4 regions of the Megasphaera sp. genome follow, and region 2 is predicted to be linked to each of the others. Evidence: riboswitches for the same ligand, from Rfam matches in the RefSeq annotation. Region 2 holds a riboswitch; each other region holds the start of a gene.
What was found. A riboswitch is a leader RNA that binds a small molecule or an ion and turns the genes downstream of it on or off. The one in region 2 is predicted to bind S-adenosylmethionine.

Region 1 (7,672 bases), 840 kb from region 2:
ATGCCCATCGCATCGCCCATACGAAAGAATTGTACAAATAATAGGAGAGATGAACTATGTTAATTAAACCGACTCTTGAATCCCTGATGACTAAAGTGGACAGCAAATATACGCTGGTTACGCTGGCTGCCAAACGGGCCCGCCAGCTTACCGATGGCGACGAACCCCTCGTCGACGTCGATACGACGAAAGTAGTTTCCATTGCCATGGAAGAAATCGACCAGGGCAAGATCACGTATGAAGCACCGCGTGACGGCATTAAATAACACGGAGGTGTTTTCCATGAGCTTGGAAAAGAAAAAGATTGTCTTAGGAATCACTGGCGGCATTGCGGCCTTCAAGGCAGCTTCTATTGCCAGTCAGCTCCGCAAGCGGGGGGCCGAAGTCAAATGCATCATGACCGACCATGCGACGAAACTGATTACGCCCTTGACGATGCGGGAAATTTCCGGCAATCCCGTTGCCGTATCCATGTTCGACGATGTGCCTGAATTCAACGTAGAACACATCGCCCTGGCCCGCTGGGCCGACGTCTTCGTCATCGCACCGGCGACGGCCGACATCATTGGCAAGATCGCCAACGGCATTGCCGACGACATGCTGTCGACGACGGTCATGGCTACGACGGCACCGGTCCTCATCGCACCGGCTATGAATACCAACATGTATCTCAACCCCATTACTCAGGACAATATGGCCAAGCTGAAGAAATTCGGCTATCATTTCATCGCTCCCGACAGCGGTCATCTGGCCTGCGGCATCGACGGCGTCGGCCGCCTGCCCGAACCGGATACCATCGTCGACTACATCGAGCTCCTGGCCTGCCGCAATGACCTCCTGAAAGGGAAAAAGGTCATCGTCACGGCTGGCGGCACGCGGGAACCTATCGACCCGGTCCGCTTCATCGGCAATCATTCCAGCGGCCGCATGGGCTTTGCCATCGCCAAGGCTGCCGTCATGGCCGGTGCTGAAGTCACCCTCGTCGCCGGGACGACGGATAACCTCAAGACACCTGTAGGCCTGGCCCGCCGCATTGATGTCGGCAGTACGCGTGACATGAAAGCTGCCGTCGATTCCTATTATGACGACTGCGACCTGGTCATCAAAGCCGCAGCTGTCGCCGATTACCGTTCGGCCCATCCGGCGGAAAACAAGATCAAGAAAAACGACGATACCCTGACCATCGAAATGGCCAAGAACCCGGATATCCTCTATGGCCTGGGCCAGCGCAAGACCCATCAGACCCTGGTCGGCTTTGCTGCCGAAACGACGAATGTCATCGAATACGGCACGAAGAAGCTCAAGAAGAAGAACCTCGACATGCTCGTCGCCAACGACGTCAGTGCCGAAGGAGCCGGCTTCAAAGGGACGACCAACATCGCCACCCTGCTTTTCCCGGACGGCTCTATGGAAAAATTAGAAAAAATGGATAAAGACGAACTCGCTGCCATCATCGTAGCCCGCGCGGCTGCCATTATGGCGAAAAAGAATAGTTGATAGCAGGGAGTTTGCAGAAAAAGGACTGTCGCATGTGCGACAGTCCTTTTTAGCAGTCAGCAGCTAGCTGTTAGCAGTTAGCAAATGAATTTAACTTTAAAAGTATCTTTACAAACTATGGGCCGATCACAAAAAAATACACGGCCCGTGGCCTTGTGCGTAGGGGACGCCTGGAAGGCGTCCCGCTGTGATATTCGATCATAGCCCATTCGGGCTTAATAGTATGTTTTTTTAATCACGAACCACGAGCCACTAACCACTAACCCGCCCTACGATGGCTTTGGCGAAGCCGTTGAGGTTGGTCGGGCCGACGGAGAGGATGGGGCAGTTATTTTCTTTGGCTTCCGTAATGGCCCAGCGGACGAGGGGCGTCTTGCCGTCTTCCAGGTTGACGACTAAGAGGGACGCTTCTTTCAGCATCCGGTCATCGCCCGGCTGGCCGCTGATGAGGAGGACGGCACCGAAACGGCGCTGGATGCGGCGCTGCCAGTCGGGATCGCCGCCGGCCAGGGCTATCTGACGGCCCGTGAGGAAGCGGTCCAGCTGGCGCGTATAATCGCGCTGGGTCATGAAGGAGGGCAGGTCCAGGCCGCGGTCTTCCGGGTCCCGGACGGAACGCGACGCTTCCTGGGGCGTCACTTTCCGCGGCGCCTGGCCTTTGGTCATATCCGGCCGCACCTGGCGCTTGTTGAGTTCCTTGCGCAGGGCCAGGAGTTCGGCAATCTGGCTGGATGCCGTTTCCTTTATCTTTTCGATATACTGTTCCTGCTTGCGGATACGGTCTTCATACTGTTTGCGGTCCTGTTCGCGGCCCGTCCTTTCCGCATCGAGTTCCTGGCGCAGCCGTTCCAGTTCAGAAAGGACGGCCGTGCGGTTCTTGGCTTCCAGGCGCAGGCGCAGGAGTTCTTCCCGGTCGGCGTCCATCTGGGCTTTTTCTTCCCGCAGCTGCTGAAGTTCTTCTTTTTCTTTGCCCATCATCATGGCCGGCGTTTCCTGGCCGCCAGTGACGGCTTCGTCGGACCAGGGCTGGTCGCAGATGACCATGAGATAGATGCCCAGGGCATGGGCTGCCGCGTGCTTGGCCATCTGCACGTCTTCAAAGACGTCGGTCAAGCCGAGAATCTGACTGTCCGTCTGGAGCATGAGCAGGTCGATGATGCCCATATAGGAAAAAGATTCCATAGTCTGCGCCATATCGTAGCGTTCGAGGTGGATCGTGCCGGCGTAGATTTCTTCCGGGTTCTGTTTGGACGTATAATACGTATTGATGAGCAGCCGGTCGGCCGTCCGTTCGTAGATGCGCAGTACCAAGGCGTCTTCCTGGTCTGTGCCGGTGTGGCGGCTGAAGGTCAGCCGTTCCTGGGAAAGAAGGGTCGTCACCAGGCTCGGGGTCTTGTACCATTTGCCGAATACTTCTACCCGCTTGGCCAGCCGCAGGTCGCCGGGCTTGCTGCAGGTTGCATAATCAAAATAAGGGTCGTTGAAGAATATATCTCTAGGCCGCAATTTGGTCATATCTAATCATCCTTTCTATCTTCTCCATTATAACCCTGCCTATAGGGCAACGTCTAGTAGACAATGTTTTTTAGGCATAAAAAACACTTGCAAAATAGGCGGACTTGAATTATAATGGATGAGCAAACCAAATAAAGAACCATCAAGAGACGACGGAGGGACTGGCCCTGTGATGTCGCAGCAACCTTCAGCTATGAAAGGTGCTAATTCCAGCAGTGATATACTGGCAGATGGGGATTAGAAGCCCCTCTCATGAAGTCATGGATGAGGGGAATTTTTTTTAAGGAGGATCACTCATGGCAAAAAATCGTGAATTCTTTACATCCGAATCCGTCACCGAAGGCCATCCCGATAAAATGGCTGACCAGATTTCGGACAGCATTTTGGATGCCATTCTCGCAAAAGATAAAAACGCTCGCGTTGCCTGCGAAACCCTGGTAACGACTGGTATGGTACATGTCGTCGGTGAAATTTCTACGACGTGCTACGTCGATATCCCGCACATCGTCCGCGAAACGATTCGTGACATCGGCTATACCCGCGCTAAATATGGTTTTGACTGCGACACTTGCGGCGTCCTCGTTTCCCTGGACGAACAGTCCCCGGACATCGCTATGGGCGTCGACGATGCCTTGGAAAAGAAAGAAGGCAATACGGATAAGTTCGATACTATCGGCGCTGGCGACCAGGGCATGATGTTCGGCTATGCTACCAATGAAACGGACGACTACATGCCGCTGCCGATTTCCCTGGCACACCGCCTGGCACGCCGCCTGGCCAAAGTCCGCAAAGACGGCACACTGCCCTATCTCCGTCCCGATGGCAAGACCCAGGTCACTGTCGAATATGAAGACGGCAAACCGGTCCGCATCGATACGATCGTCATTTCGGCACAGCACAGCCCCGAAGTCGGCCGCGAACAGATCGAAAGCGACCTCCTCGAATTCGTCATCAAACCGGAACTGCCGGAAGGCTTGTTCGACGACAAGACGAAACTCTTCATCAACCCGACTGGCCGTTTCGTCATCGGCGGTCCTCAGGGCGATTCGGGCCTCACAGGCCGTAAGATCATCGTCGATACCTATGGCGGCATGGCTCGTCATGGCGGCGGTGCCTTCTCCGGCAAGGACCCCACAAAAGTCGACCGCTCGGCCGCTTATGCAGCCCGTTACGTCGCCAAGAACGTCGTCGCTGCCGGCCTGGCCGATAAATGCGAAATCCAGCTGGCTTATGCCATCGGCGTAGCCCGCCCGGTTTCCATCCACGTCGAAACCTTCGGTACGGGCAAAGTCCCGAACGAAAAGATCGTCGAACTCATCGAAAAGAACTTCGACCTTCGTCCGGCTGGCATCATCGCCATGCTCGACTTGCAGCGCCCGATTTACAAACAGACCGCTGCCTATGGCCACTTCGGCCGCAACGACCTCGACCTGCCTTGGGAAAAGACAGACAAAGCCGAAACGCTCCGCAAAGAAGCCGGCTTATAAGAGGCGGTTCGATAAACTGAACATCCAGAAAAGAGGCTGTCCCATTAAGACAGCCTCTTTTTGGGTATTGAGTTTGCAGTTTGTAGTTTTTTAGTGCGACAGCCCCATACAAAGGAGGTGTCCTTTTGATTGCTGAAATCATCATCAATACGACGGCGAAACGGCTGCAGCAGACTTTTTCCTATACCGTTCCCGATGGTCTGGCCGTCCGCGTCGGCAGCCGCGTCCTCGTGCCCTTTGGTCATCGCCGGGAAGAGGGCATCGTCGTCGCCCTCCATGAACAGCTGGACGAACCGGCCGATTTCACACTGAAGCCCGTCGAAGGCCTGCTTTCGACGCAGACCGGCTTCCAGGAAGAAATGATCCGCACGGCCATCTGGATCCGCGACTACTATGTCTGCAACCTTTCCGAAGCCCTGCGCCTGTTCATGATCGACAAGAAGGGCCTGGTCCGCCAGGAAATCTTGTCCGTCGGCCCGGCTGCGCCTGTGAGTCCTGAAGGGCGGCAGCTCCAGGCCTATGTCGCCGACAAGGGGAGCCGTGAAAAGGGCAGCCTTGTCCGCCGCTTCGGCAGGGACCTCGTCGAAACGGCCCTGGCCCGCCAGGTCCTGACCAGCCGGACTTATTACAAGAACCAGATTGCCGACAAGATGGAAGACTGGCTTTCCTTCGTCCACGATGATGACGAAGACATCCTCCACGGCCGGCGGCGCCAGCAGGAACTGCTCCAGGCCTTGAAAGAGAAGGGGGAAGGGGCCGTTTCCTATTGGCAGGGCCAGGGCTACAGCCGCGACCTCATGCGCCGTCTCTGTGCGACAGGCCTGGCCCGCTGGAGCCAGCGGCCGGCCAGGACGACGAATATCCTGCCGACCCTTTCTGGCGATGCTCCCTTTACGCTGACACCGGAACAACAACAGGCAGTTAAAGTTATCGGAAGCGATGAACAAGGAAAAACCTACGTCCTCCACGGCATCACCGGCAGTGGCAAGACCGAAGTCTACATGCAGCTGGCCAGCCAGGTCCTGAAAGAAGGCCGGCAGGTCGTCGTTTTAGTGCCGGAGATCGCCCTGACCGGGCAAATCGTCCGCCGTTTCCTGCGCCGCTTCGGCGACGATGTCGTCGTCATGCACAGCCAGCTTTCCCAGGGTGAGAAGCGTAACAACTGGCTGCGTATGCAGAACGGGACGAGTCATATCTGTATCGGTGCCCGGTCGGCTGTCTTTACGGCGGCCCAGTCCATCGGCCTGTTCATCGTCGACGAAGCTCATGACAGTTCGTATAAGCAGGACGAAGCGCCGCGCTATCATGCCGTCGCCGTGGCCCGCCAGCGGGCTGCGTACTACGGCTGCCCCGTAATTCTTGGCAGTGCCACGCCGGCGCTGGGCGACTACTATAAGGCCCTGCAGGGCGATTATGTCCTGGTCGAGCTGACAGAGCGCGTCGGCCAGCGGCCCCTGCCTTCGGTCCAGGTCGTCGACATGCGCGATGAATTGGCCCGCGGGAATTACCGCGTCGTTTCCGATTGCTTATTGAATCTCCTGGAAGAGACACTGGCAGCCCGGCAACAGGCCATCATCCTTCTCAACCGCCGCGGCTTCTCGACATTCGTTATGTGCCGCAAGTGCGGCTACGTCGTCAAATGCGATACGTGCGACGTGGCCATGGTCTACCATCGTCAGGCCGCCCACCTGCGCTGCCATTACTGCGATGCCGAAAAGCCCGTGCCGACGGTCTGTCCGTCATGTGGCAGCAAATACATCAAATTCTTTGGCAGCGGCACGGAAAAAGTGGAACAGCAGCTCCACGAACTCCTGCCGTCGGCGCGCATCATCCGCCTCGACCAGGATACGACCAGCCGCAAGCACAGCGGCGACCGTATCATCGAAGCTTTCCGCCGTCATGAATATGACATCCTCCTGGGGACTCAGATGGTCGCCAAAGGCCACGATTTCCCCGGCGTCAGCGCCGTCGGCATCTTATCGGCCGACAGCCTGCTCAATATCCCGGCCTACTGGGCTGGGGAACGGACCTTCCAGCTCCTGACCCAGGCGGCTGGCAGGGCTGGCCGCGGTGATATCCCGGGGCGCGTCGTCATGCAGACCTACGCGCCGGACCATTACGTCATCCAGTGCGCTGCCCGCCAGGATTACCGGGCCTTTTATGACCAGGAAATCCAGTTCCGGAAAGAATTGGGCTATCCGCCTTTCCAGGAAATGGCCAAGATCTTAGTCCAGGATGAATCAGAAGAACAAGTCTGGCGCAAGGCCAACGACGTCGCAGCGGCCCTGAACAGCTGGAACGGGGACCACGGCGATGAAGTCGCCGTCATCGGTCCTTACGAAGACGTCATCAAGAAGATACGCAATAAATACCGCCTGGTCCTGTCCCTGACCGGAAAAGACCTGACAGCCATCAAAAAAGCCATGCAGCGCATCCCGGCCTGCTGGCAGACCGGCGTCCTCATCGATGTCGATCCCGTATAATCGTGGGGAATCGCACCTGCCTGTTCAGTCCGTCTGGGATGTGAGTACATTCCCACATCGGGCAGGAACGGGCGCCCCACGTGGCGACCCTTACAGTGCAAAATAAAAAATGAAAGAAGCATTCTGAGAAACTTCATGGCCATGGCGCCCTTCAGGATACGTCCGGAACCGCCCTCAGTGTTACTTCTTCCATTGCTGACGATGTAACATAACCTTATAAATGTTGTCAATTACGGCAGGAGAGAAATGGGCTATTTCAAGCAATTCTGATGAATCTATAGCATTTCTGGCGATTTCATACTATAATAGAAAAAAATAAGCATTTTTACTATTACAATGAGGTGAAAGTTACATGGCAGTACTTACTATTATTAAAGCCGGGGATCCCGTCCTGAAAGCGACGGCGAAACCCGTTACGAAAGTGAATAAACATATAAAGAAATTGCTCGACGACATGGCAGAAACGATGTATGCTGCTGAAGGCGTAGGCTTAGCTGCGCCGCAGGTCAATGAATCGCTGCAGCTCATCGTCCTCGACGACGGCAACGGCCTCATCGAGCTCATCAATCCGGAAATCCTGGAAAAATCGGACGAAACCAATGTCGATACCGAAGGCTGCCTGAGCATCCCCGGATATTACGGCAAAGTGGAACGGGCTTCCAAAATCAAGGTCCGTTCGCTGACACGTCA
Region 2 (7,672 bases):
GGCAGCGACGGCATCGGCTACGGGCATGTCCTTCTGCGTCCCCAGAGAGGAATAAAAGATCGGCACGGTATTGGCACAGCCGACGCCGATGAGGATGTACGATGCAAACAGGAAGGGGCCGCCGCTGATGAGCAGGATGCCCATGAAGCCGGCAAAGGCGACGGGCAGTGACAGGGCCAGCAGCCGCCGCGGCCCGAAATGCATGGTCAGGGAGTCACCGGGCAGGCGGGCCAGGAAGGCCGACGCCGTAAACAGGGTCAGGCCCAGACCGGATTGGGAAATGTCGATGCCCTTTTCCGTCGTCATGAAGACGCCGCTCCAATCGTTGATAGAACCTTCTACCAGGAAGGCAATGGTGCAGACCAGGCCGATGAGGACGATTTTCCCCTTGGGCAGGACCAGGGAAGCGCCCTTGCCGGATGCCTGCCGTTCCTCATGGAGATGGGGCGCAAAGAAGCAGACGCAGAGGCCGATGAAGACGGCGCCGGCAATCATGACGATTTTCCAGTAAAAGCCCAGGTGGAGCATGGAAGCAAAAAAGGCAGCGCCGGCGAAATTCCCCAGGGACCACATGGCCTGCAGGCCGGACATGAGGCGCTTGTGGACTTTCCGTTCAATGAAGATACCGTTGATGTTGACGACGACGTCGAGCAGTCCCAGGGACGAACCGAGGAGGACGGCCATGACCAAGGCCGCTGCATAAGCCGGCACATAACAGAGAACGTTCAGGACGACGGCAATGGCCAGGCCGGCGATGGTCAAAGAACGGCGACAGCCCAGGCGCCCGGCAATGGAACCGGCCAGCATCATCATGATCAGGGCGCCTAAGCCGACGGCCAATAAGAGGAACCCCAGGTGGTCGTCCTGAATCTGCAGCTGCTGCCTCAGGAAGGGAATGAGCGATGCCCACGACGTAAAACCGAAACCGCCGAGGAAGTAAAAGGCTTTGGCACTATAAATCTGCCAAAGGATATCTCGTTTATTCATCAATTTCTGTCACCTCACACTAAAAAAAGCCAGACAAGAAACCACCCTGTCCTGCATCTTTATCGAAAGACGCGTTTACGTACGCGCCCTTCCTCCGCTGCAGGACTGAAGTGACATCTTATCCGGCTTTATACTATACGAGCATAAGCCTCCGATGAGCGGTATTATTTTGAACCTCTCCCGCTTATAGAAGCGGGAGATTCTTGAGAAGGTTGCTGTTTAAGTTTCCTCCTGAAATCAGGATAGCCTTATTCTCAAAGGGCTGTCCAAAAGCCCCTTACACAGTCCTTCGAAATCGAAGTTCTGCTTACTTTTACGAAGTATGTTGGCGGCGCCGTTGATATCGGCATTGGCCGTCCTTCCATCGGCAAAGCGGTACAGGCCGCGCTGGACTCGTTTCCCGCTGAACGTTCCTGTATAGGGTGTATCCGGCTGGTATACGGGAATATCATCCAAATCCAGGCAGCTGGCTTGAGAGGTATAGGACTCTTCCTGTTCCAGATAGGTTATCCCATAGCGTTCACACAGCTGTTTCAAGGTACTACGCAGATAGCTCAGGCTGATTTGAGTGAAATGCTGATTCGTCACTTTGCCCAGCTTCAGTCCTCGTTTGAAATCTCGATTATAACCGCAAACAAGGGTCCCTATCTGATGGTCAATGCAGAAATTAACAATGTAACGGGCTGTCTTGCGAAGGATGTCCTGCATCCGGAAATTGCGTTTCTTCGCTAACTGACAGAGCTGGTTCGTCGTCTTCTGGCCCTGCTTGGCAGCAATGCTTTGGAGTCTGGCTTTGCGTTTGTTCCAATACTGGTTGATAGATTTGAGTTTACGACCGTCCATGAGGAACGACGTCCCCGTATTGGTAACGCAGGCGGCCAGATTGTCCAGGCCCAAGTCAACAGCCAGGACACGGTCTGGCGAGGTTTTCACCGGTTCTGGTTCCTGTAAGTAGCAATACTGAATCTTGAAATACCGTCCGCCATGCATGGGACAGATGCGGACTTCCTGAATCGTCTTATCCTTCAGTCTGTCGGGAACAGGAATCCGAATCCGATGGCCGTGATGGCGTTTCATATATTCACGGCTCATTGGTACCGTCAGGAAGCTATTCTTAATGTTGATGGCGTTCGTCGACAAGATGAGACTGAAGAGGCCCCTTTTTTCACGATAGTATGGCAGGCGAACAGCCTTTGAACCATAGTCACCGGACTTGACTTTCTGCAAAAGCCCAAAAAAAGAACGAAAACTGCGGTCGGCCATTTTCAATATCTGCTGGGCAACACCGGCCTGCAACAAGCCATAGTTTTCATTTTCCTTGCAGATAGGGTAATTTTCTTCATACCGCAAGAATTGCTGGGTATCGAAGTAATGCTGCCGAATCATATAGACCGCTACATTGTACAGGTTATTGCTGTATTGGCACATTTCCCGGAGCATCGTATAGTCTTGTTTCGCCAAGCCGCGGATGACATTCGATTGCGTCAAGTACATCTAGGATTCACCTCCTCTGTTACCTACCATTATACCGTAGACGAAGTGAAAAGGCTAAGACAGAAATGACATAGGGTGGATTTCGCAGGCATCGAACCTGCGAAATCCATCGCCATTCATCCCCTACCTAAGAGGAAGGAGTCTTCTGGCGAAACTATGATAAAAAGAAATTTTCCTCAAGAAGCACAATATTTCTTGACAGATTCTCTTCCAGGTGATAATATGTACACCAACAACCATACATTGTCTTTCATCAAGAGCAGTCGAGGGAATGGCCCGATGACGCTGCGGCAACCCCCTATCGGGATAGGTGCCAAGTCCAGCGGTGTATACCGGCAGATGAACGAATCGCAAATTGAGCCGTCATCTGTATGACGGCTTTTCTTTTTGACCGGCAAGCCCTTATTATCCGTTATCCAGAAAGGAAATGATTACATGAACGCAACAGTAAAAAAACTCTTCGCCGCCGTTCTCATCACGACGACGTGCCTCTTTGCCGCCGGCTGCGGTTCGTCTTCCAATTCCGGTGCTTCCGGTGACAAAAAAGAAATCAAGATGGGCGTCACTGCCGGTCCTCATGCCGAAGTCATGGAAGAAGTCGCTAAAGAAGCAGCTAAACAGGGCATTACTATCAAAGTCGTCGAATTCAACGACTACGTCCAGCCGAACAAGGCCCTGGCCGAAGGCGACCTGGATATGAACTCCATGCAGCATCAGCCGTACATGGACAACGTCGTCAAGAAACAAGGCCTGAAGATTACCTCCATCGGCAAGACCATTATCCTGCCCATGGCCGTTTACTCCCATAAATTCAAAGACATTAAAGACGTCACGGACGGCGCCAAAGTCACCATCCCGAACGACCCGACCAACGGTGCCCGCGCCCTGCTCCTGCTCCAGCAGGCCGGCCTGATTAAATTGAAAAACGGCAACTCCGTCGACGCTTCGGTAACAGATATCACCGAAAATCCCAAGAACCTCCAGTTCGTCGAACTCGACGCCGCTCAGATTCCCCGCTCCCTCGACGATACGGACCTGGCCTGCGTCAACACCAACTACGCTATCCCGGCCGGCCTGAACCCGCAGAAAGATTCGATCCTCGTCGAATCGAAGGATTCGCCGTATGCCAACGTCATGGCAGTCCGTCAGGGCGACGAAAACAACGAAACATACAAGAAAGTCTTGGCAATCTATCAGTCTGAACCGATCAAGAAATTCATTGAAGAACACTTCCAGGGAACTATCCTGCCGGCGTTTTAGTGGCTAGTGGTTCGTAGGGGCCGCCCAAAGGGCGGCCCGCCTGAATCCTCTTAAAAGGGCTTGTCGCACGTGCGACAAGCCCTTTACTTATGGTATAATAATGGTTGTCATCAGATTCAGAAAGGAGACACTCTCATGAAAGCCGTATTTGTCGATTTCGAGATGAACCCTATCGGCCGGGACCAGAAGGAAGCGCGCCGCATCTGCAAAGGGGAAATCATCGAAATCGGTGCTGTTAAAATAGACGAAGAGGGGAATGAAATCTCGTCGTATAAGGAATATGTGCTGCCCGAATATACGACAGCCATGAATCAGACCTGTCAGGAATTGACAGGTATCACCATGGAAATGCTGGCCGGGAAACCCCATTTCCGCCAGGCCTTCGACCATTTCCTGACCTGGTGCAACGAAGGCTGCCCCAATGCCTACGAAATGTTCGCCTGGAGTGAAAATGACTGGCGCCAGCTGGACTGCGAACTCCGCCTCAAAGAAATCGACGAGCACGACGACCGCGTCCGCTGGATGCTCGACCACTGGCAGAACTTCCAGCAGATTTACTGCAACCTCCTGGGCCTGGATAATGTCATTTCCCTGGACAAGGCTGTCAGCACCCTGGGAGAAACCTTCGACGGCCAGATGCACGACGCCCTCTGGGATGCCCGCAACACGTCCAAACTCTACGTCTTATCGAAGAAAAAAGAAGAATTCCGCGATATCATGCAGCCTATCATCGACGCCACCAAGCCGGCAGAACCGCTGACGTTCTCCCTGGCCGACGCCTTCCGCGCTGCCCGCAAGTAAAGGGAGGGAATCCGGCCATGGAAGATACGACACTCCGGATGGTTTATATTTTCACAGACATCATCCTGCCCATGATTGCCGGATATGTCGCCAAAAGGCGGAGCTGGCTGACGCCGGACCAGTCGAACTGGCTCATCCGCTTCAACATCATCGTCATCATGACGTCCCTGACCCTGCTCAGCTTCTGGGTCCTGCCCATGCGGACGGACTTGCTCAGCCTGCCTTTCTTCGCTTTTTTCAACGGCCTCCTGCCGCTGGCCGTCGTCCTCTTGCTGGGACGGCAGCGCAAATTCTCGTCCTTCGTCGACCGAGGCAGTTACCTCATCGCCGCCATCCCGGCCAACACGGGGATGCTCGGCGGCCTGTGCAGCTACATTCTCTACGGGGAAATGTCCTATGCCTACGTCCAGATCATCGGCGTCTTCCAGAACCTGCTCATGTTCTTCGTCCTCTTCCCCATGGGCTACTACTACCAGCACGGCGGCAAGGACCGCAATTTCTTCGTCTTTTTCAAGGATAACTGGAAATCGATCTTCATCAACTGGAACCAGTTGTCCGTCGTAGCCCTGGTCATCGGCACGGCCTTACACGCCGCCGGCATCCCCAGGCCCGCTGCGGGGACGACGATTTTCCAGGCCCTGATCCACGTCAGCGCCTGGGTAGCCCTCATCCCCGTCGGCTACCTCATCGACTTTTCCCACTTCAAGGACTATGCCCGCCAGACGCTGGACCTCATTCCCATCAAGATGGTCCTGACGCCGCTGGCATCGTATTTCCTGGCCTTGTGCTTCACGTCGGACCCGGTGCTCCTGGGGACGATTGTCATCGTCATGGCTACGCCCTGTGCCATCAACGCCTTGATTACGGAGCGCCTTTACGACTTGAACGTCAATCTGGCCATGGCGCCTTTCATTACGACACAGCTCTTATATATACTTATTCTATATCCCGCTTTTTACCTGCTCGTATCCTGGGGATACCTGCCTTTCAAATAACTTTCGCGAGGTGCACTCATGACTCATACCCGAATCCGTTCCCTCTGTCTGGCTTTATGCCTGCTCATCCTTACCCTGAGCCTGACGGCCTGCTATACGATTACCCTCAAAGAACGCCGCGTCGACGGCATGGGCTCGGCCATTTCCCTGAAACTGCCGGGAAATCTCCAGAAGCTCGACTTCCCCGTCCCCGTAGACCCGCTGACCCAGCGGTACTTCGAGGGCAGCCGCCTGTACGGTGAAATGGACGGCGGCCTGTACATCGCCATCTATACCAACAGCATCGACACGCAGCAGATGTACGACGACCTGCACATCAGCCAGGGCCAGGCCATCAGCCAGCGCCTCAACCAGACGGCCGAAGCCGCAGCCGGCGCCGTATTATCGAAAATCGACGCCCAGAACGTCTCGGTCAGCCAGGACACGACGATGGTCAGCGGGCAGCACGCCGTCGTCCAGACCTTTACCTTCACGTATCAGGATAAATCCATGAAGGCCCGCCTCATCGGCTTTGCCGACGGCCCGGCGACGTGGATCGTCGTCGTAGCCTGCGACGGCAGCAAAGAAGATAAGGTAAAGCTCGCTGACGAAGTCCTCGACTCCATCCGAATCAATTAATCGCCTGATTTTCCTCTTGCATGCGCCGGTAAATGGGCAGCCGCTTCAAGTGGCGCAAGGTGAAGATAGCCGTAATGCCGATGAGGATGCCCGTTCCTGTGCCGGCAACGGCCAGGATCGGCAGGTAGAGCATAATCTTGATATTCTCTACGACCAAAGAGGCCACGATGACCTGGCCCAGGTTGTGGAAAATACCGCCAGCCGTGCTGACACCGATGATAGAGAATTTCCCCGTCTTCTGCAGGACCATCATGGCGCCCAGGCTGAAAGCCGCCCCGGCGACGCTGTACAAGAAAGCGTTGATGCCGCCGCCAAAGGCCGTGGCCAGGATGATGCGCACGAGCAGGATGAGGCAGACGTCGCGCTTACGCGGCAGGGCATAGAGGGCGATGACCGTAATCAGATTGGCCAGCCCCAGTTTCGCCCCTGGCGCGATGAAGGGCACGGGCAGCATCCCTTCGACGACGTATAAGACCAGGGACTGGGCGATGAACAGGCCCAGGATAATAATGTGAAATGTCTTTTTCATAAGTACCTCTAATGGGCCGGAATGACATCGGGTTCGTCATCGCCGGCGGACTTCACTTCGACCAGCACCTTGTGCGGCAGGCAGACGACAGTCGCACCGGGCTTGCTGACAAAGCCTTCACTGATACAGATTTTATCGGGACAATCGGCTTCGGTAATGCCTACGCTCTCGTCCTGGATGACCACGAGGTTATAGCCCTCCTCGGTCTGGATAGGGATGACATCGGTCCCATGGTGGCCCGACAAGGGAACTTCTTTATAGACCTTGCCGTCGACCTGGATGACCGCATACGTCCGGCTCACAGACGCATCGTTACCGGTCAGGTAAAAGATACCTTCCGGGATGAAAGATAAGACGAGCAGCGTAATGATGAGGACGATGTCCCCTTTTTTGATGATATGTTTCATAGGATTTCCATATTGACGAACAGGAGAATGAACATGAAGAACAAACACTTGGCCATCCTGCTCCTGCTGGCCCTGGCTGCCGGGAGCGGCGGATGCAGTACACAGCCATCCCAGCCCCAGCCGGCTCAGACGGCACAGGACGTACAGGCTCCATCGGCACCGGCCATCCAGGCCGATTCGCAGGCTTACAGCGACGAAGGCCTGAAAAAATACCAGGCCGGCGATTATGCCGGGGCCCTGAACGATTTCGACAAGGCCCTTTCCCTCGACGCCAACAACTATCAGGCCTTGAGCAATAAGGGCGTCACCCTGGCCATGCGCGGCAACAGCACAGGCAGCAAAAACGACGTCTCCCAGGGCATCGAGCTCATCGAAAAAGCGCTGAAAATAGCCCCGAAAGACGTCGCTTCTTTCTACAACCTGGCCTTAGCCTATAAAATTGACGGCCAATACGACAAGGCCCTGACGTATTTCAAGAACGTCATCGCCGCCGATCCGGGCAATACCTGGAGTTACTACGGCATCGCCACCATCTACGGCGACCTGGGCAAAGCCGACCAGGCCCTGCCCTATCTGAAGCA
Region 3 (7,672 bases), 460 kb from region 2:
GCTTCCCAGATGCCATCATTGCGGCCTCGAATGACCTCGATGAAAACCTCATTTCCGAATTGAAAGCCCAGGGCTGCGCCATCAACTCCTGGGGTGTCGGCACGAACTTGATTACGGCCAAGGACAGTCCGTCCCTGGGCGGCGTCTTCAAACTCGTCGGCCAGTATGACGATGGCAAATTCGTGCCGAAGATCAAGATGAGCGACAATGCCGAAAAGATTTCCAATCCGGGCCTGAAGAACGTCCTGCGCATTTACGATAAAGATACGGGGAAAATGAAAGCTGACATCATCATCCTCGAAGGTGAAAGCATTGACGAATCGAAAGACCTGCTCCTCCAGAGCGATAAGGCACCGTGGCGCTCGCGGACGATTCCTGGCGGGACTTACCGTGTCCAGAAGATGCTCGTCCCTATTTTCCAGAAAGGCGAACTGGTCTATCAGAAACCGGACCTCAAAACCATCATGGCCTATGCAGACCAGCAGGTCCAGACTTTGTGGCCCGAATACCTGCGCCTGGTCAACCCGGAAGAAATGTGGGTCCAGCGCAGCAGCAAGCTGTCGGCTTTGCGCGATAAAGTCTTGAAAGAAGAATCGGCTCATTTCTTTTAGGGAGATGATTCCATGAAGGGAGCTATCATCGGCGATATTGCCGGCTCCATCTATGAATTCGATGAAACCGCGGAATCCCTGGATTTTCCTTTATTCGTTAAAAACAGCCGTTTTACCGATGATACGGTGACGACTGTAGCCGTAGCGGCAGCCCTGATGGAGGGGAAGGCATCCTGCTGCGGCTATATCGAACCCTTGCGGCGCCAGCTCCGCTACTGGTGCCGGAAATATCCCGACGCCGGTTTTGGCGGCCTGTTCCGCCGCTGGTTCCTGGCCGACGAGGCACCGGCTTACGGCAGCTATGGCAATGGGGCGGCTATGCGCGTCAGCCCGGCTGGCTGGATTGCCGATACTCTGGAGGAAGCCCAGGCGCTGGCAGAGCTGACAGCCGTCGTCAGCCATGACCATCCCCAAGCCATCAAGGGTGCCATTGCCGTGGCGTCGGCTATCTTCCTGGCCCGGCAGGGGAAGGAGAAAGAGGCGATTGCCGCATATCTGCGGTCGCATTTCTATGATCTGTCCCGGACACTGGCCCAGATACGGCCGTCTTATGGCTTTACCTGCACGACGGACGATAGTGTGCCAGAAGCCATCGAATGTTTCCTGGAAGGGACGGACTATGAAGATACGATCCGCAAGGCGATTTGGCTCAACGGCGATACGGATACGCAGGCAGCCATTGCCGGCAGCATTGCCGAAGCCTATTATGGCGTGCCCGATGCCTTGTGGCAGCAGGCCCTGCCATATGTCGGTGACGAAGAAATGAAGGGCGTCATTCGACAGTTCTATGAAAACTATATTGGTTCGAGGGGGAACTCTTTTGATTTCAACAGAGACAAGCAAGAAATATGAAAAACTCCAGCAGATCTTAAAGGACATGGGCAGTGTCGTCGTCGGCTTTTCCGGCGGCGTCGACAGCACCTTCCTGACCTATGCGGCTCACCAGGCTCTGGGGGACCGGGTCCTGGCCGTGACGGCCGTTTCGGCGACCCTGCCGGGCAGTGAAGCGGCTGATGCCAAGGCCATGGCCAAGGTCATCGGCGTCGAACACCGCCTGGCCCATTCGACGGAATTCGAGGACCCGGACTTCGTCCAGAATCCGCCAGATCGCTGCTATATCTGCAAGAAAATACGCTTTACGTCGCTCGTGGCCCTGGCCAAGGCCGAAGGCTATCAGTGGGTCGTCGACGGGGGGAATGTCGATGACCTCGGTGATTACCGGCCGGGTATGAAAGCCCTGCAGGAATTATCCGACGCCGTCCGCAGCCCGATGATCGAAGCAGGCCTGGCCAAGGCGAATATCCGGGCTTTGTCGAAGGAATTCGGCCTCCAGACCTGGAATAAGCAGAGCGCTGCCTGCCTGGCCAGCCGCGTCCCGTATGGCGTGGAACTGACGCCGCACCGCCTGGCTCAGATCGATGCGGCCGAAGCCGCCGTAGCGCCTTACGTCCAGGGGTCCCTGCGCGTCCGCTATCACGGCGATGTAGCCCGCATCGAAGTCGCCGTCGATGAAATCCCGTCGGTCCTGGCTCATCGGGAGGAAATCGTCCGGGCCATCAAGGATACGGGCTTTACGTACGTCACCCTCGATTTGGGCGGCTATGAAATGGGCAGCCTGAACGACGTAATCCATACTGATGAGGAAGTAAAGTGATATGGCTATTTCCAAGAAAGTAAAAGATGAAATGCTGCAGCGGTTCCAGGACCAGTACGGTATCATGAAACCGGCTCTGCACTATAATTCTCCTTTTGAATTGATGATTGCCGTCATCTTGTCGGCCCAATGTACGGATGAACGGGTCAATATCGTGACGGCCGGCATGTTCCCGGAATATAACACGCCGGAAAAGATGCTGACCCTGGGGACAGCGGGACTGGAAGAAAAGATACGGACCTGCGGCCTCTATCGCAGCAAGGCCAAGAATATCCTGGCCAACTGTGCCATCCTTTGTGAAAAATATCATGGCCAAGTGCCGCAGACTTTCGATGAGCTGGTGAAACTGCCCGGCGTCGGCCGCAAGACGGCCAATGTCCTGGTCAGTATCTTGTTCAATACGCCGGCCATTGCTGTCGATACCCACGTCTTCCGCGTGTCCAACCGTCTGCAGCTGGCCCAAGGGACGACGCCGCTGGAAGTCGAAAAGGGCCTGCAGAAGGCCATTCCCAAGGAATGGTGGAGCCGGGCCCATCATTGGCTCATCTGGCATGGCCGCCGGGTCTGCAAAGCCCGCAAGCCTTTATGCGACAACTGCTTTTTGGCTGACCTTTGTCCCAGTTGTCAGAAGTAAAACGTTAAATCAAAATAAATACATTGACAAGTCGTTAAAAATTTTATAAAATAACACCAATACAGACAAATTTCATAAGTTATATCGAGAGCAGCTGAGGGACGGGCCCGATGACGTTGCGGCAACCTGCCTAAGGTAAGGTGCCAATTCCTACAGGCTATTCCTGAAAGATATCATTATGACTGAGGCGCAGCTTGGAGGCAGCGCCTCTTTTCTTTTGGCGTATTATGTACTTATTTTCACATCATTCAATCTTGATTTTCCCGCCCCAGCTCGGTTTGAACAGCGGCAGCGATTTCCTGTCCGGCCTGGCTGGCCTGACCCTTTCGGGTATTTTTCTTCCTATCTTCACGCTCATCGTCATCGGCCTCAACGGCGACGTCCACTCCATTACTGAACGGGTAGGGAAGAATACGTATAACGTCCTCCTGGCAGCCCTCATGCTGGTCTGTACCTTCGTTTCCATTCCCCGTACGTGTGCGACGGCCATCCAGCTCGGCATCCAGGGCAACCTGCCGGCAGCACCGTTCATCCCGCTGGTCATCGCCTATTTCGTCATCAGCTTCTTCTTTGTTGCCGACCAGAACAACGTCATGGACCGCATGGGCAAATACCTGACGCCGCTCCTGGCCCTGATCCTGGTCATCGTCGCCTTCGTCGGCATCTTCAATCCCCTGGGGACACCCGTCGCTCCGGCTGTGGACCATCCCTTCGTCAATGCCTTCCTCGGCGGCTATAACACGGGCGACGTCCTGGTCAGCTTCATCATGGCAGCTGTCTTCATCAGCTCCATTTACGGCAAGGGCTATAAGACCGTCGGCCAGCGCAATAAAGTGCTCATCTACTGTGGCATCGTTTCCTTCGTCCTGCTGCTCATCATTTACGGCAGCCTGCTCTACATGGGCGCCTGCGTCAGCGGTGACTATGCGCAGAACATCGGCCGTGCGGAACTCCTGGTCGCCATCATCCAGCGCGTCGGCACGTGGGTCATGGTTCCCATGGGCATCGCCGTCGTCCTGGCCTGCCTGACGACAGCCATCGGTCAGATTGCCGCCGTTGCCGAATTCACCAGCACGGCTACGGGCAACCGCATCAGCTATAAGCAAGTCGCCGTCGCCTGCTGCATCTTGTCGGCCCTGACGGCCCTCCTCGGCGTCGACGGTATCGTCACCTACATCGGCTGGATTTTCGGCGTCTGCTATCCGCCGTGCCTGGCCCTCCTGGTCCTGGGCATCATCGGCCGCTTCATGCCCAACAACGGTGCTTACAAAGGCTCTGTCTACCTGGTCACGCTCTTCGCCCTTTTGGAATCCCTGCCGGGTCTGAGCAGCCTGGGCTTTGCTAAAGCCATCGTCGCCGCTACGCCCCTGTCCACATACGGTTTCGGCTGGATCGTCCCCTTTATCATCGGCCTCATCGGCGGCTCCATCATCGGCCATTTCGTATCCGCCTCAGAACCCGTAGAAGCCGAAGCGAAATAAGATAGTTTGTGGTATGGAGTCTGTAGGGGGCGCCACTAAAAATAGACTGCCTTTTAGGCAGTCTATTTTTTTCCCCGACTTGCATAATCAATGACTTATCTCTATAATTAAAGAATAATCTCGAGTAAAAGGGGGTAATTTCATGGATTTGAAAAAACTATATATCGATGGCCAGTGGGTTGCGCCCTTGTCTGGCCAATATATTGACGTAGAAAATCCGGCGACGAAAGAAATCTTCGCCACTGTCGCCGCGGCTGGTGCCGATGATGTCGCTGCCGCTGCCCAGGCGGCTGCCAAAGCTTTCCCGGCCTGGTCGGCTATGCCGCTGGAAGACCGCATCACCTTCATGAAGAACCTGCTGGTCCAGATGATCAGATTGGAACCGCAGTTCGTCGACGCCGTCGTCAAGGAATTAGGGGCGCCTGTAGCCTTTGCCAGGACCAACCATATTGGCTACCAGTTCGTGCGGACCCAGTCGTATATCGACTTGGCACCGGAATTGCCACTGGTCGAACATCTGTCCCAATCCGTCGTCTACCGCCGGCCTTTGGGTGTCATCGGCTGTATCACGCCGTGGAATTATCCTTTAGGGCAGATTATCCAGAAAGTCGTACCGGCCTTGCTCGTCGGGGCGACAGTCGTCCTCAAGCCGAGTCAGCACACGCCGGTGACGGCGTACTACCTGGCCGAAGCCTTTGACCAGGCCGGTTTCCCCAAAGGCGTCTTCAATCTCGTCGCCGGCCGGGGCAGCCAGGTCGGCAATGCCATCTGCGACGACCCGAATATCGCCATGGTATCCTTTACGGGGTCGACGGCAGCCGGCATCAAGGTATCTCAGCGCGCCTTAGCTTCGATGAAGCGCATCAGTATGGAACTGGGCGGCAAGTCGCCTTTCGTCCTCTTGAAGGGGGCGGACTACGAAAAGGCTATCCGCATGTGCTTCAATTCCATTTTCCTCAACAGTGGCCAGACCTGTACGGCCCTGTCGCGCCTGATCATCCCGCGGGATGACAAGGAACAGATTGAACAGCTCATGCTGAAGATACTGCCGGAATATACTATTGGCGACCCGGCTCTGGAAACGACGAAAATCGGTCCTGTCGCATCGTATGACCAGTGGCAGACCGTCGATGCCTACATCGCCAAGGGCCTGGAAGAAGGGGCGACACTTCTGGCTGGCGGCCGTCCGGATGCGCCGGACCACGGTTACTATGTCAAGCCTGTCATCTTTACGGACGTAACCAATGACATGACCATTGCCCGCGAAGAAATCTTCGGCCCCGTCCTCAGCGTCATCGCTTATGATACCGTCGACGAAGCCCTGGCCATTGCCAACGATACGCCTTATGGCCTCAACGCTGCCGTCTGGGGACCGGACAAGGAAGAAGCCTCGAAGGTGGCAGCAGCCGTTTTGTCGGGCAACGTCTACGTCAACGACAGCCCGCGCGACGTCACAGCGCCTTTCGGCGGCTTTAAGGACAGTGGTATCGGCCGTGAAGGCGGCAAAGATGGGATGTTGGAATTTACAGAACCCCAGGCCATTTTTAATGCATAAACAGTTATAGGAGGAGTTTTAGCGTCATGAATTTCGATGAAGAAGCCATGAAAATCCGCCGCGGCAAACACGGCGTTATTGAAACCATTCCCCGGGAAGTCCTCAAGACCCACGACGACCTGAGTATTCTCTATACGCCTGGCGTTGCCCAGCCGTGCCGGGAAATCACTAAGGACCCGGATTTGTCTTTCGACTTGACCTGCCGTGGCAATATGATCGCCGTCGTATCGGACGGGACCCGCGTCCTCGGCCTGGGCGACATCGGCCCGGAAGCTGCCATGCCGGTCATGGAAGGGAAATCCATTCTCTTCAAGGTCTTTGGCGGCGTCAATGCCGTTCCTATCTGCCTGGATACAAAGGACCCAAAAGAATTCATCGAAACCGTGAAGCGCCTGCAGCCGTCTTTCGCCGGTATCAACCTGGAAGACATTGCCTCGCCGAAATGCTATGAAATCGAACAGACCTTGAAAAAAGAAATGGATATCCCTGTCTTCCATGATGACCAGCACGGTACGGCCATTGCCGCCCTGGCCGGCGTCATCGGTGCCTTCCGCTATGTCCATAAGGACTTGAAGACAGCCCGCATCGTCATTAATGGGGCAGGGGCTGCCGGCGCTTCCATCGGCCGCCTCCTGGTCCGCGCCGGAGCTCGGAACGTCACCATGGTCGACCGTCCGGGGATTCTCTACGCTGGCATGGAAGGGCTGAACCCGGTCCAGGCGGAACTGGCATCCCTGACCAATCCGTCCCATGCCCACGGGACCCTGGCTGATGCCGTCAAAGGGGCCGACCTCCTCCTAGGCGTATCGGCACCGCATATTTTTACTAAGGAAATCATCCAGGCCATGGCCGACGATGCCGTCGTCTTCGCCATGGCCAACCCCATCCCGGAAACGGACTACGCCTCTGCCAAAGCGGCCGGTGCCAAAGTCGTCGGCACTGGCCGGTCGGATGCACCGAATCAGATCAACAACGTCATGGTCTTCCCGGGTATCTTCCGCGGCGCCCTGGCCGTCCGGGCCCGCAGCATCAACGAAGACATGAAACTGGCTGCGTCTTACGCCATCGCCTCCCTGGTCGGCGATGACGAACTGGCCGAAGACCATGTCATTCCCGACGCCTTCGATAAACGCGTCGCTCCGGCCGTCGCCGCCGCCGTCGCCAAAGCTGCTATGGACAGCGGCGTCGCCCGCATCACCCGCGACCCGGAAGACGTCCGCCAAGAAGCAGCAGAAACCATCGACAAACTCCACGCCATGCTCGACTTGATCCATAAATAAAGAGCTAGTGGTTCGTGGCTAGTAGCTAGTGGTTAGTCGACATTATAGGCTGCAATGTCGGAGCTCTTAGTGGTTGAAAAAATAACATTATTGTAAAACAGGTCATTGCATGAATATTTTTATTATCTTGCAAGGACCTGTTTTTATTTATTATAAAAAATGATAGAAATATTATGATTTGTAAAATGATGTAAATTATATCATGAAAATATTTTCTTGATTCGTCAAGCAGATATACTCTATAATGGACACAGAATCATTACTAGGAGGTTTTTTCATGAAGAATTTTGCACATCGCGGATTTAGCGGCAAATATCCGGAAAATACGATGCTCGCTTTCCGCAAGGCATTAGAATGTGGTGCCGATGGAATTGAAATGGATGTACAGCTGACGAAAGATGGTGAGCTCGTGGTCATCCATGATGAACGGGTCGACAGGACGACGAATGGCACGGGC
Region 4 (7,672 bases), 160 kb from region 2:
CCTCCTCGGCGTCTACAACTCACATCCGGACCGCTACGCCGGCTATACGATTCGCCAACTCTGTCAGGAAATGCATGATTTCTATAAGGCGCGGAACGTCAAGGACCTGCAGAAGAAACTCTTCCGTCGGGAATACTTGCCGGAATACGCCATGAATGCCCAGGATGCGCAATACGCTTTCATCCGCGGCCAGGGTGAGCTGGTGCCCCTCGATGAAATCGAAGGCCGCATCGCCCTCGAAGGCGCTCTGCCGTACCCGCCGGGCGTCCTCTGCGTCGTCCCGGGCGAACGCTGGTCCCATACGGCAGTCCAGTATTTCAAGGCCCTGGAAGAAGGCCTCAATGAATTGCCGGGCTTCGCCTCGGAAATCCAGGGCGTCTATCTGGAAAAAGAAGACGATGGACGCATCCACGCCTATGGGTATGTGCTGAAAGAGTGAAAAAAAGAGAGACTGTCGTATTAAGACAGCCTCTCTTTTTTTCACTGTAGGGGTCGCCACGTGGGCGACCCGCTAGAGATTTGGCAATGCATTCCCTGAACTTGAGACTCGCTAATGTTCTGGGACGGGCTTGCCACGTGCAAGCCCCTACTATAGAGGTGATGTACAAAGATTTCTATAACAATGTCTTTACGGCTTCGGCGATTTTTTTGGCGATGTACGGGTTATTCATGGTGTAGACGTGGATGCCGTCTACGCCGTTGGCCAGGAGGTCGGCGATCTGGTCGATGGCGTAGGCGATGCCGATGTCGCGCATGGATTCGGGAGTGTCACCGTATTTTGCAATGGCCCGCTGGAATTTGATGGGGAGTGTAGCGCCGCACATGGTGACCATGCGTTCGATTGAGCTTTATTGGTGACGGGCATGATGCCGGCTTCGATGGGGACGTTGATGCCGGCGATTTCACAGCGTTCGAGGAAGCGGTAGAAAAGGGCGTTGTCGAAGAATAGCTGAGAAATGAGCTCGCTGGCACCGGCGTCGACTTTGGTCTTCAAGTTGCGGATGTCGGCAGCCAGGGTCTTGGCTTCGGTATGGCCTTCGGGATAGCAGGCGCCGATGACGTTGAAGTCCGGTTCCTTTTCTTTGATGAAGGCTACGAGGTCGCTGGCATGTTCAAAGACGTGAGCCCGTTCGCGGCCCGGTACTTCGTCGCCGCGCAGGGCCAGGATGTTTTCGATGCCCGCTTCTTTCAATTCTTTCAAGTTCTGCAGGGCTGCTTCTTCCGTGAGGTAGATGCAGGGCATATGGGCCGCCGTTTCGCAGCCTAACTGCTTGATGTACGTAGCGACTTCGACGGTACGGTTGCCGCCCGTGCCGCCGGCGCCGCAGGTGACGCTGATGAAGTCAGGATGGAGCTGGCTCAGCTCGTCCAGGGTCGGATAGACCGTTTCGACGGGAATGTCCCGTTTCGGTGGAAAGACTTCAAAAGAAAAGACCGTTTTTTTGGCAAAAAGCTCATTCGTATGCATGTATATGAATTCCCCCTCAATATCAAACGTCAAACATCCAACTTTTATTAGAAGCTCGGCAGGATTGCGCCCTGGTATTTGTCTTCAATGAATTTCTTGACTTCCGGAGACTGGAGGGCTTTGACGAGTTTCTGGATTTCCGGACGATTTTCATCGCCTTCACGGATGACGAGGACGTTGGCGTACGGCGAATCCTTCGGTTCCAGGAAGAGAGCGTCTTTCAGCGGATTGAGGCCGGCTTCCATAGCGAAGTTGGTGTTGATCAAAGCGATGTCTACGTCATCGATGGAACGGGGAATCTGAGCGGCTTCGAGTTCGACGAACTGGAGATGCTTGTCGTTCTTTTCGACATCCTGTACGGTCGATGTGATGTTACCGCCGTCTTTCAAGCCGATGAGACCGGCACTCTGCAGGATGAGGAGGGCGCGACCGCCGTTGGTCGGGTCATTAGGAATGGCGACTTTAGCACCATCCGGCAGGTCTTTCAAATCCTTGATTTTGTGGGAATAAATGCCCATCGGTTCGACGTGGATCTTGGCGATGGCTTTCAGTTTCGTGCCGTGTTCGTTGTTGAATTTGTCGAGGTACGGCGAATGTTGGAAGAAGTTGGCATCCAGTTCCTTGTCGTTGAGGGCCAAGTTCGGTTTGACGTAATCCGTGAATTCGACGACTTTCAAGTCGACGCCTTCTTTGGCCAGGAGCGGCTTGATTTCGTTGAGGATTTCGCCGTGCGGTACGGGCGTAGCGCCGACGGTGACCGTCGTGTTCTTGGAAGACGAGCCGCTGGAAGCGGAATCACTGCCGCAGCCGGCAGCCAGGAAAGCGACGGCCAGCAGGGCCGAAGCGGCGAGAAGCGAGAGTTTCTTGAGATTTTTCATGAAGATTCCTCCTAACAAAATATAGAATAATATAGACTATCCTGTTCCGTCATTTTATCCATAAAAAAGACCTCTTTCCGAAAGAGAAAGAGGTTTGATGGCTGATTCTTTATCTCTCGGAATAATCCGCAGGAATTAGCACCGTCATCGTCGGTTGCCGGGTTTCATAGGGCCAGTCCCTCCACCACTCTGGATAAATGTCGTTCTAAAGTTGTCTTGATTCTTAGTTTATCATGGATAGGCTATTTGTCAAGGTCTATCTTAAGGGCATTGACAAAACTATACTTAATGGCCAGAGTGCCGGCAGCAGCGACAAGGAAATCAAGATCGGAGCCACAGCGGGTCCTCATGCTGAAGTCGTCGAAGCCGTGGCTAAGGAAGCGGAAAAACAGGGGATTCACATCAAGGTTGTCGAATTTTCCGACTACATTACGCCGGACAAGGCCCTGGCTGATGGAGATATTGACTTGGTCAGCTATCAGCACAAGCCATTCCTGGATAATTTCAATAAGCAGAATGGCACTGATTTAGTGCCTATCGGCAATACGATCCTCATGCGCATGGGGATTTACAGTGATAAATATAAGAGTGTCGACGCTTTGCCCGACGGTGCCGTCATTGCTATCCCCAATGACCCGACCAACGGTGGCCGCGGCTTGGCACTCCTTCAGCGGTCTGGCCTCTTGAAACTCAAGGACGGTGTCGGTTTCAAAGCTACACCGGCTGATGTTGTCGATAATCCCAAGCATTTCCAGTTCAAGGAAATCGAAGCGGCCCAGTTGCCGCGCAGCCTCGGTGATGTCGATGCCGCTGTCATCACTATGAATTACGTCATGAGCGCCGGCCTCAACGTCAAAGAACAGGGCATCTTCCTGGAACCGAAAGACGAACCGCTGGCCGTCATGGTCCTGGCTGTCCGGGCTCAGGACAAGGACAACCCGACGTACAAGAAGATTGCTGAAATCTTCCATTCCGATGCTGTCAAGAAGTTCATTGCCGATAAATACAACGGCACCATCGAACCGGCTGAATAGGCGGGCCTAAGGCTTGACAATAGGCGCGTTACAAGTATATAATAAAGCAAAATCTAAATGGATTTGTCGATGAACGAAACGAGTATATCCGATTGTGGCAGTTCCAGCGAGCCGATGGCAGTGGGAGTTCGGCACGGACCGGCGGATAGAATGGATTCGGGAGATGCGGCCTGAACGGTGACCAGTAGGGTGCGACGGTGTATTTCCACCGCTATCAAAGAAACGTGTATCGCTTATGCCGTACATGTAGAGCTGGACTCACTGAGTCAATCTGGGTGGCACCGCGGAAGAAATCAAACCTTTCGTCCCTGTATAGGGACGGAAGGTTTTTTTGTGTCTTCAAATAGAAGGGGAGAGAAAGATGCTGGAAATGAAAGATGTCAGTTTCAACTACGGCAATGGCGTGCCCGTATTGGAACATGTAAATGTACAGATCGGTGAGGGCGAATTCATCGGTCTCGGCGGCCGCAACGGCTGCGGCAAGACGACGGTGACGCGCCTGCTCATGGGGCTGGAAAAGCCCGTATCCGGGGAAATCCTGTATGACGGCAAGGTCATCAACGATGACGATGCTTCTGTGCGCAGCCATTTCATGGGCTACGTCTTCCAGCGGCCGGAACGGCAGATGTTCCGGCCGACGGTCCGTGAAGAAGTAGCCTACGGGCCGCAGCAGCTGGGCATGAGCCGCGACGAGATCCGCCAGGCCGTCGACGAAGCCCTGGCTGCAACGGAACTGACGGAACTGGCTGAAGCCTATCCGCCCAACTTGAACCGCGGCGAAAAACAGCGCGTCGCCATTGCATCAGCCATCGCCATGCATACGAAATATATCGTTCTCGATGAACCGACGAGCGGCCAGGACAGTGAAGACAAGGACCAGCTCATGGCCTTGCTGACGGACCTCAATAAAAAGGGCATGACCATCCTCATCATCAGTCATGACATGGATATTTTCGCCGAATACTGTCAGCGCGTCCTGGTCATCGGCAATCATACCAAGGCCTTCGACGGGACGCCGCAGGAACTGTTCACCCAGCGCGATGATCTATATGACCTGGGTCTGAGCCGGCCCGATGCCGTCACTTTATCCATGGCGGTTCCTGATTTTCCTTATTGTAAATCGATGAAAGAATTTACGACAGCCATGCTGGAACGGATTGGAGGTATGAAAAAATGATGAAGAATTTGGTCCCTGTTACGAAATTGATCGGCACCTTCGCCTTTTCCTTTTGGGCCCTGGTCATGCATACGACGCTGCCCCTGGTCATCTTAGTCGTCATCGAACTCATCCTCTTGGGATTATGCGGCAGCCTGTCGCGCAACCTCAAGGCCGTCTTCAGCCTGGCCGTCTTCGCCGTCTTCCTGGCTGTCGTCCAGCTCCTGGGCGGCGGGTCCCTGGAATCGGCTTATGTCACGGGCCTGCGCATGCTGGCCATGACCATCGTCTTCATCATCTTGCTGACGACGACGCGCCTGCAGGATTTGACGGCCGCCCTGGTCAAGCAGATCAAGATACCTTATGAATATGCCTTCATGTTCACGGCGGCCCTGCGCTTCGTACCCGATTTCATCGCCGAAAGCAAGGCCGTCCAGGAAGCCCAGGCCTGCCGGGGTCTGTCGACGAAGGGCAATGTCTTTAAGAAAGTCATCAATTATATGAGTGTCGTCCAGCCGCTGATGCTCAAGTCCCTGGGCCGGTCGGAAACGATGGCACTCAGTCTGGAATTACGCGGTTTCGGCAGCAACGAACACAGCTTCATGAGCAATGTCCGCCCGAAAGGCCGCGACTATGTGGGCATTGTCATCATGCTGGCCCTGAGCTGTTTTGTCGTTTACTTGCGCCTGCAAGACTTGGTTTAGGAGGGAAGAAAGATGAAAACTGTTGCAGATATTGCTAAATTAGAATTTCATCATCGTCAGGGCGGCCAGTTCCGCTGGATCACCATTACGACGCTCATGCTGGCCATCGGCACGATCCTGCACCTGGTCTCACCGAGCGTCGGCGGCGTCACGCCGAACTGGACCATCGCCACGTATTGTGTCGCCATCTGCCTGACCAAGCCGAGTTACAAGCAGGCCTTGGGCATCGGCCTGGTCGCTGCCCTGGTCAACGTCCTGACGTCGAAGTCGGGCTTTCCTTATGGCAACCTCATCAGTGAACCGCTCGGCGCCCTGACCTGTACGTTCATCGTCAAGAACCTGGCATTCATCAAATTCAAAGGTCATTCGTGCCTGCCCGTCCTGACCGGCTTTGCAGCGACCTGCATGAGCGGCGGCGCTTTCGTCACGATCCTGAAGTTCGTCATGAATCTGCCGAATGTCGTCTATTTTACGGCCATGCTGCCCTTGGTCGTCGTCATCGGCGCCTTGAATGCCATCGTTACACCGCTCATGTATTTCCCGGCCCTGCGCCTTTTCGTATCCCGGGGCATCCTCGATTCCCTGGAAGAACGGGAAGTCACGTCGGACCACAGCATGTATGATTTGAAGCCGTCCCAGGAAGGCCTCATTTCCATGGAACATTTGTCGTACATCTATAACAAGCAGAAGACGCCCGTCCTGGACGATGTCACCATGACCGTGAATAAAGGCGACTTCCTGGTCATTACCGGTGAAAGCGGCAGCGGCAAGAGCTCGCTGTGCATGGCCATGACCGGCGCTATCCCGCATTATTTCGGCGGCGTCATGAAAGGCATGGTCTACGTCGACGGCCAGGCGACGACGCAGACGACGATTTCCCAGCTGGCAACCCGTGTCGGCGCCATGCTCGATGATTATGACAGCCAGCTCGTCGCCATGACGGTCGAAGAAGAAATCGCCTTCAGCCTGGAAAATCAGGGCGTCGCACCGGATAAGATCGGCCAGGCTATTTCGGAAGCCCTGGAAAAGGTCAATATGACGCCGTACCGCAACCGCCAGGTCACGAAGCTGTCCGGCGGCCAGCGACAGCGCCTGGTCATTGCCGACGTACTGGCGACCAATCCGGATATCCTCGTCTTCGATGAACCGACGTCGGCCCTGGACCCGGAAGGGACCCATGAATTCTATGAATTGATCCACGACTTGAATGTCAAATACGGTCATACCATCGTCGTCATCGAACATACGCTGGAAGCAGCCCTGCCCTATGCCAACCGGCTGGTCCTCATCGACCACGGCCACATCCTCAGCGATGCCGACGTCGAAACGACGCTGCGCTATATGTATGACCATGATATTTATACCAGTGCCATCCCGAAAATCTTCGCCTGCCAGATGGACCTGGAAAAAGCCGGCTGCCAGTTCGATGCCCCGTGGCTGTCGACGGACGCTGCCGTAAAGGCCGTCCAGAAAGCCGTCCAGCCGTGAAACTCCTGTGCCTGGGCGACAGCCTGACCTACGGCTTCGACGTCCGGCCCGACCAGAGCTGGACGGCCCTGGTCTCGGCCCAAAGCCATATCCATATCGACAATGAAGGCCAATGCGGCGATACGACGACGGGCATGGTCTATCGCCTCCATCAGTTCGACCTCAGCCGGTATGACGCCTTCTTCATCATGGGCGGTTCCAACGACATCCTCCTCGGCGGGGAGTTGGAGAAAATCTGCCAGAATATGCGGACTATCGTCACGACTTTCAAGGAGCAGGGGAAGCCCGTATACCTGGGCATCCCGCCGCTGACCAAGATGGAAAGCGCCATGTACGGCTGGCAAAATGCCAGTGACGTAGAAAAACACAACGACGGGCTCCGCCAGTATCGGCAATGGCTCCTTTCCTACGGAAAAGAAACGGAATGCATCGTCATCGACTTCTACGAAGCCCTGCTCAAAGCCGAACGGCGGACAGGCCGCAATCTCTATGCCGACGGCGTCCATCCCAATGCCGAAGGCTACGCCGTCCTGGCTGGAGCTGTGCTGAAAGCGATGGGGTGTTAGTGGCTAGTGGTTCGTGGCTTGTAGGGGCCGCCCAAAGGGCGGACCGCCTGATTCACGTAAAAAGGCACTGTCTTTATGCGACAGTGCCTTTTTACGAACTGTAGGGGCGTGCACGTGGCGCGCCCGCACGGTTTATGTGAGCATCCCCTAAGCCATCCTAGGGGGTGCTTTTTTGGACCCTTACAGCTCGGTGGCGTAGGCGCCGGTTATTCATAACGGGCGCCCCACGTGGCGCCCCTACAATGTGGGTCCGAGCCACGAGCCACTAATGTCCGACTGTAGGCTGGACGTTGGCTTTGGCGTCGAGGAGGACGTCTTTTTTGGCGGCGCCGTTGACTTTATATTTCAAAGTCAGGACCAGGAGGCCGGCGCAGAACA

Region 1: another riboswitch for S-adenosylmethionine. It lies ahead of metK (methionine adenosyltransferase); the one in region 2 lies ahead of ACFWUB_RS07270 (MetQ/NlpA family ABC transporter substrate-binding protein).
Region 3: another riboswitch for S-adenosylmethionine. It lies ahead of ACFWUB_RS09565 (branched-chain amino acid transport system II carrier protein); the one in region 2 lies ahead of ACFWUB_RS07270 (MetQ/NlpA family ABC transporter substrate-binding protein).
Region 4: another riboswitch for S-adenosylmethionine. It lies ahead of ACFWUB_RS08070 (MetQ/NlpA family ABC transporter substrate-binding protein); the one in region 2 lies ahead of ACFWUB_RS07270 (MetQ/NlpA family ABC transporter substrate-binding protein).

What each region holds. Positions count from the first base shown of each region.
Region 1 is NZ_CP181255.1:32,152-39,823, forward strand. Features, by position in the region: gene gmk (guanylate kinase) at 1-41, shown strand, start outside; gene rpoZ (DNA-directed RNA polymerase subunit omega) at 57-266, shown strand; gene coaBC (bifunctional phosphopantothenoylcysteine decarboxylase/phosphopantothenate--cysteine ligase CoaBC) at 283-1,497, shown strand; gene ACFWUB_RS00195 (hypothetical protein) at 1,750-3,012, opposite strand; SAM riboswitch class I at 3,149-3,249, shown strand; gene metK (methionine adenosyltransferase) at 3,309-4,499, shown strand; gene priA (replication restart helicase PriA) at 4,625-6,982, shown strand; gene def (peptide deformylase) at 7,335-7,672, shown strand, end outside.
Region 2 is NZ_CP181255.1:1,520,386-1,528,057, reverse strand. Features, by position in the region: gene ACFWUB_RS07280 (MFS transporter) at 1-987, opposite strand, end outside; gene ACFWUB_RS07275 (RNA-guided endonuclease InsQ/TnpB family protein) at 1,225-2,481, opposite strand; SAM riboswitch class I at 2,729-2,827, shown strand; gene ACFWUB_RS07270 (MetQ/NlpA family ABC transporter substrate-binding protein) at 2,917-3,741, shown strand; gene ACFWUB_RS07265 (exonuclease domain-containing protein) at 3,877-4,542, shown strand; gene ACFWUB_RS07260 (AEC family transporter) at 4,560-5,537, shown strand; gene ACFWUB_RS07255 (hypothetical protein) at 5,556-6,155, shown strand; gene ACFWUB_RS07250 (Gx transporter family protein) at 6,148-6,684, opposite strand; gene ACFWUB_RS07245 (NusG domain II-containing protein) at 6,693-7,091, opposite strand; gene ACFWUB_RS07240 (tetratricopeptide repeat protein) at 7,125-7,672, shown strand, end outside.
Region 3 is NZ_CP181255.1:1,982,889-1,990,560, forward strand. Features, by position in the region: gene ACFWUB_RS09545 (nicotinate phosphoribosyltransferase) at 1-611, shown strand, start outside; gene ACFWUB_RS09550 (ADP-ribosylglycohydrolase family protein) at 624-1,463, shown strand; gene larE (ATP-dependent sacrificial sulfur transferase LarE) at 1,432-2,265, shown strand; gene nth (endonuclease III) at 2,267-2,899, shown strand; SAM riboswitch class I at 2,978-3,076, shown strand; gene ACFWUB_RS09565 (branched-chain amino acid transport system II carrier protein) at 3,127-4,380, shown strand; gene ACFWUB_RS09570 (aldehyde dehydrogenase family protein) at 4,523-5,935, shown strand; gene ACFWUB_RS09575 (NAD(P)-dependent malic enzyme) at 5,962-7,215, shown strand; gene ACFWUB_RS09580 (glycerophosphodiester phosphodiesterase) at 7,493-7,672, shown strand, end outside.
Region 4 is NZ_CP181255.1:1,680,202-1,687,873, forward strand. Features, by position in the region: gene speC (ornithine decarboxylase) at 1-439, shown strand, start outside; partial or broken gene metF (methylenetetrahydrofolate reductase [NAD(P)H]) at 615-1,468, opposite strand; gene ACFWUB_RS08070 (MetQ/NlpA family ABC transporter substrate-binding protein) at 1,516-2,346, opposite strand; SAM riboswitch class I at 2,453-2,546, opposite strand; gene ACFWUB_RS08075 (MetQ/NlpA family ABC transporter substrate-binding protein) at 2,580-3,380, shown strand; gene ACFWUB_RS08080 (energy-coupling factor ABC transporter ATP-binding protein) at 3,742-4,557, shown strand; gene ACFWUB_RS08085 (energy-coupling factor transporter transmembrane component T family protein) at 4,557-5,240, shown strand; gene ACFWUB_RS08090 (tryptophan transporter) at 5,253-6,728, shown strand; gene ACFWUB_RS08095 (GDSL-type esterase/lipase family protein) at 6,725-7,294, shown strand; gene ACFWUB_RS08100 (MFS transporter) at 7,560-7,672, opposite strand, start outside.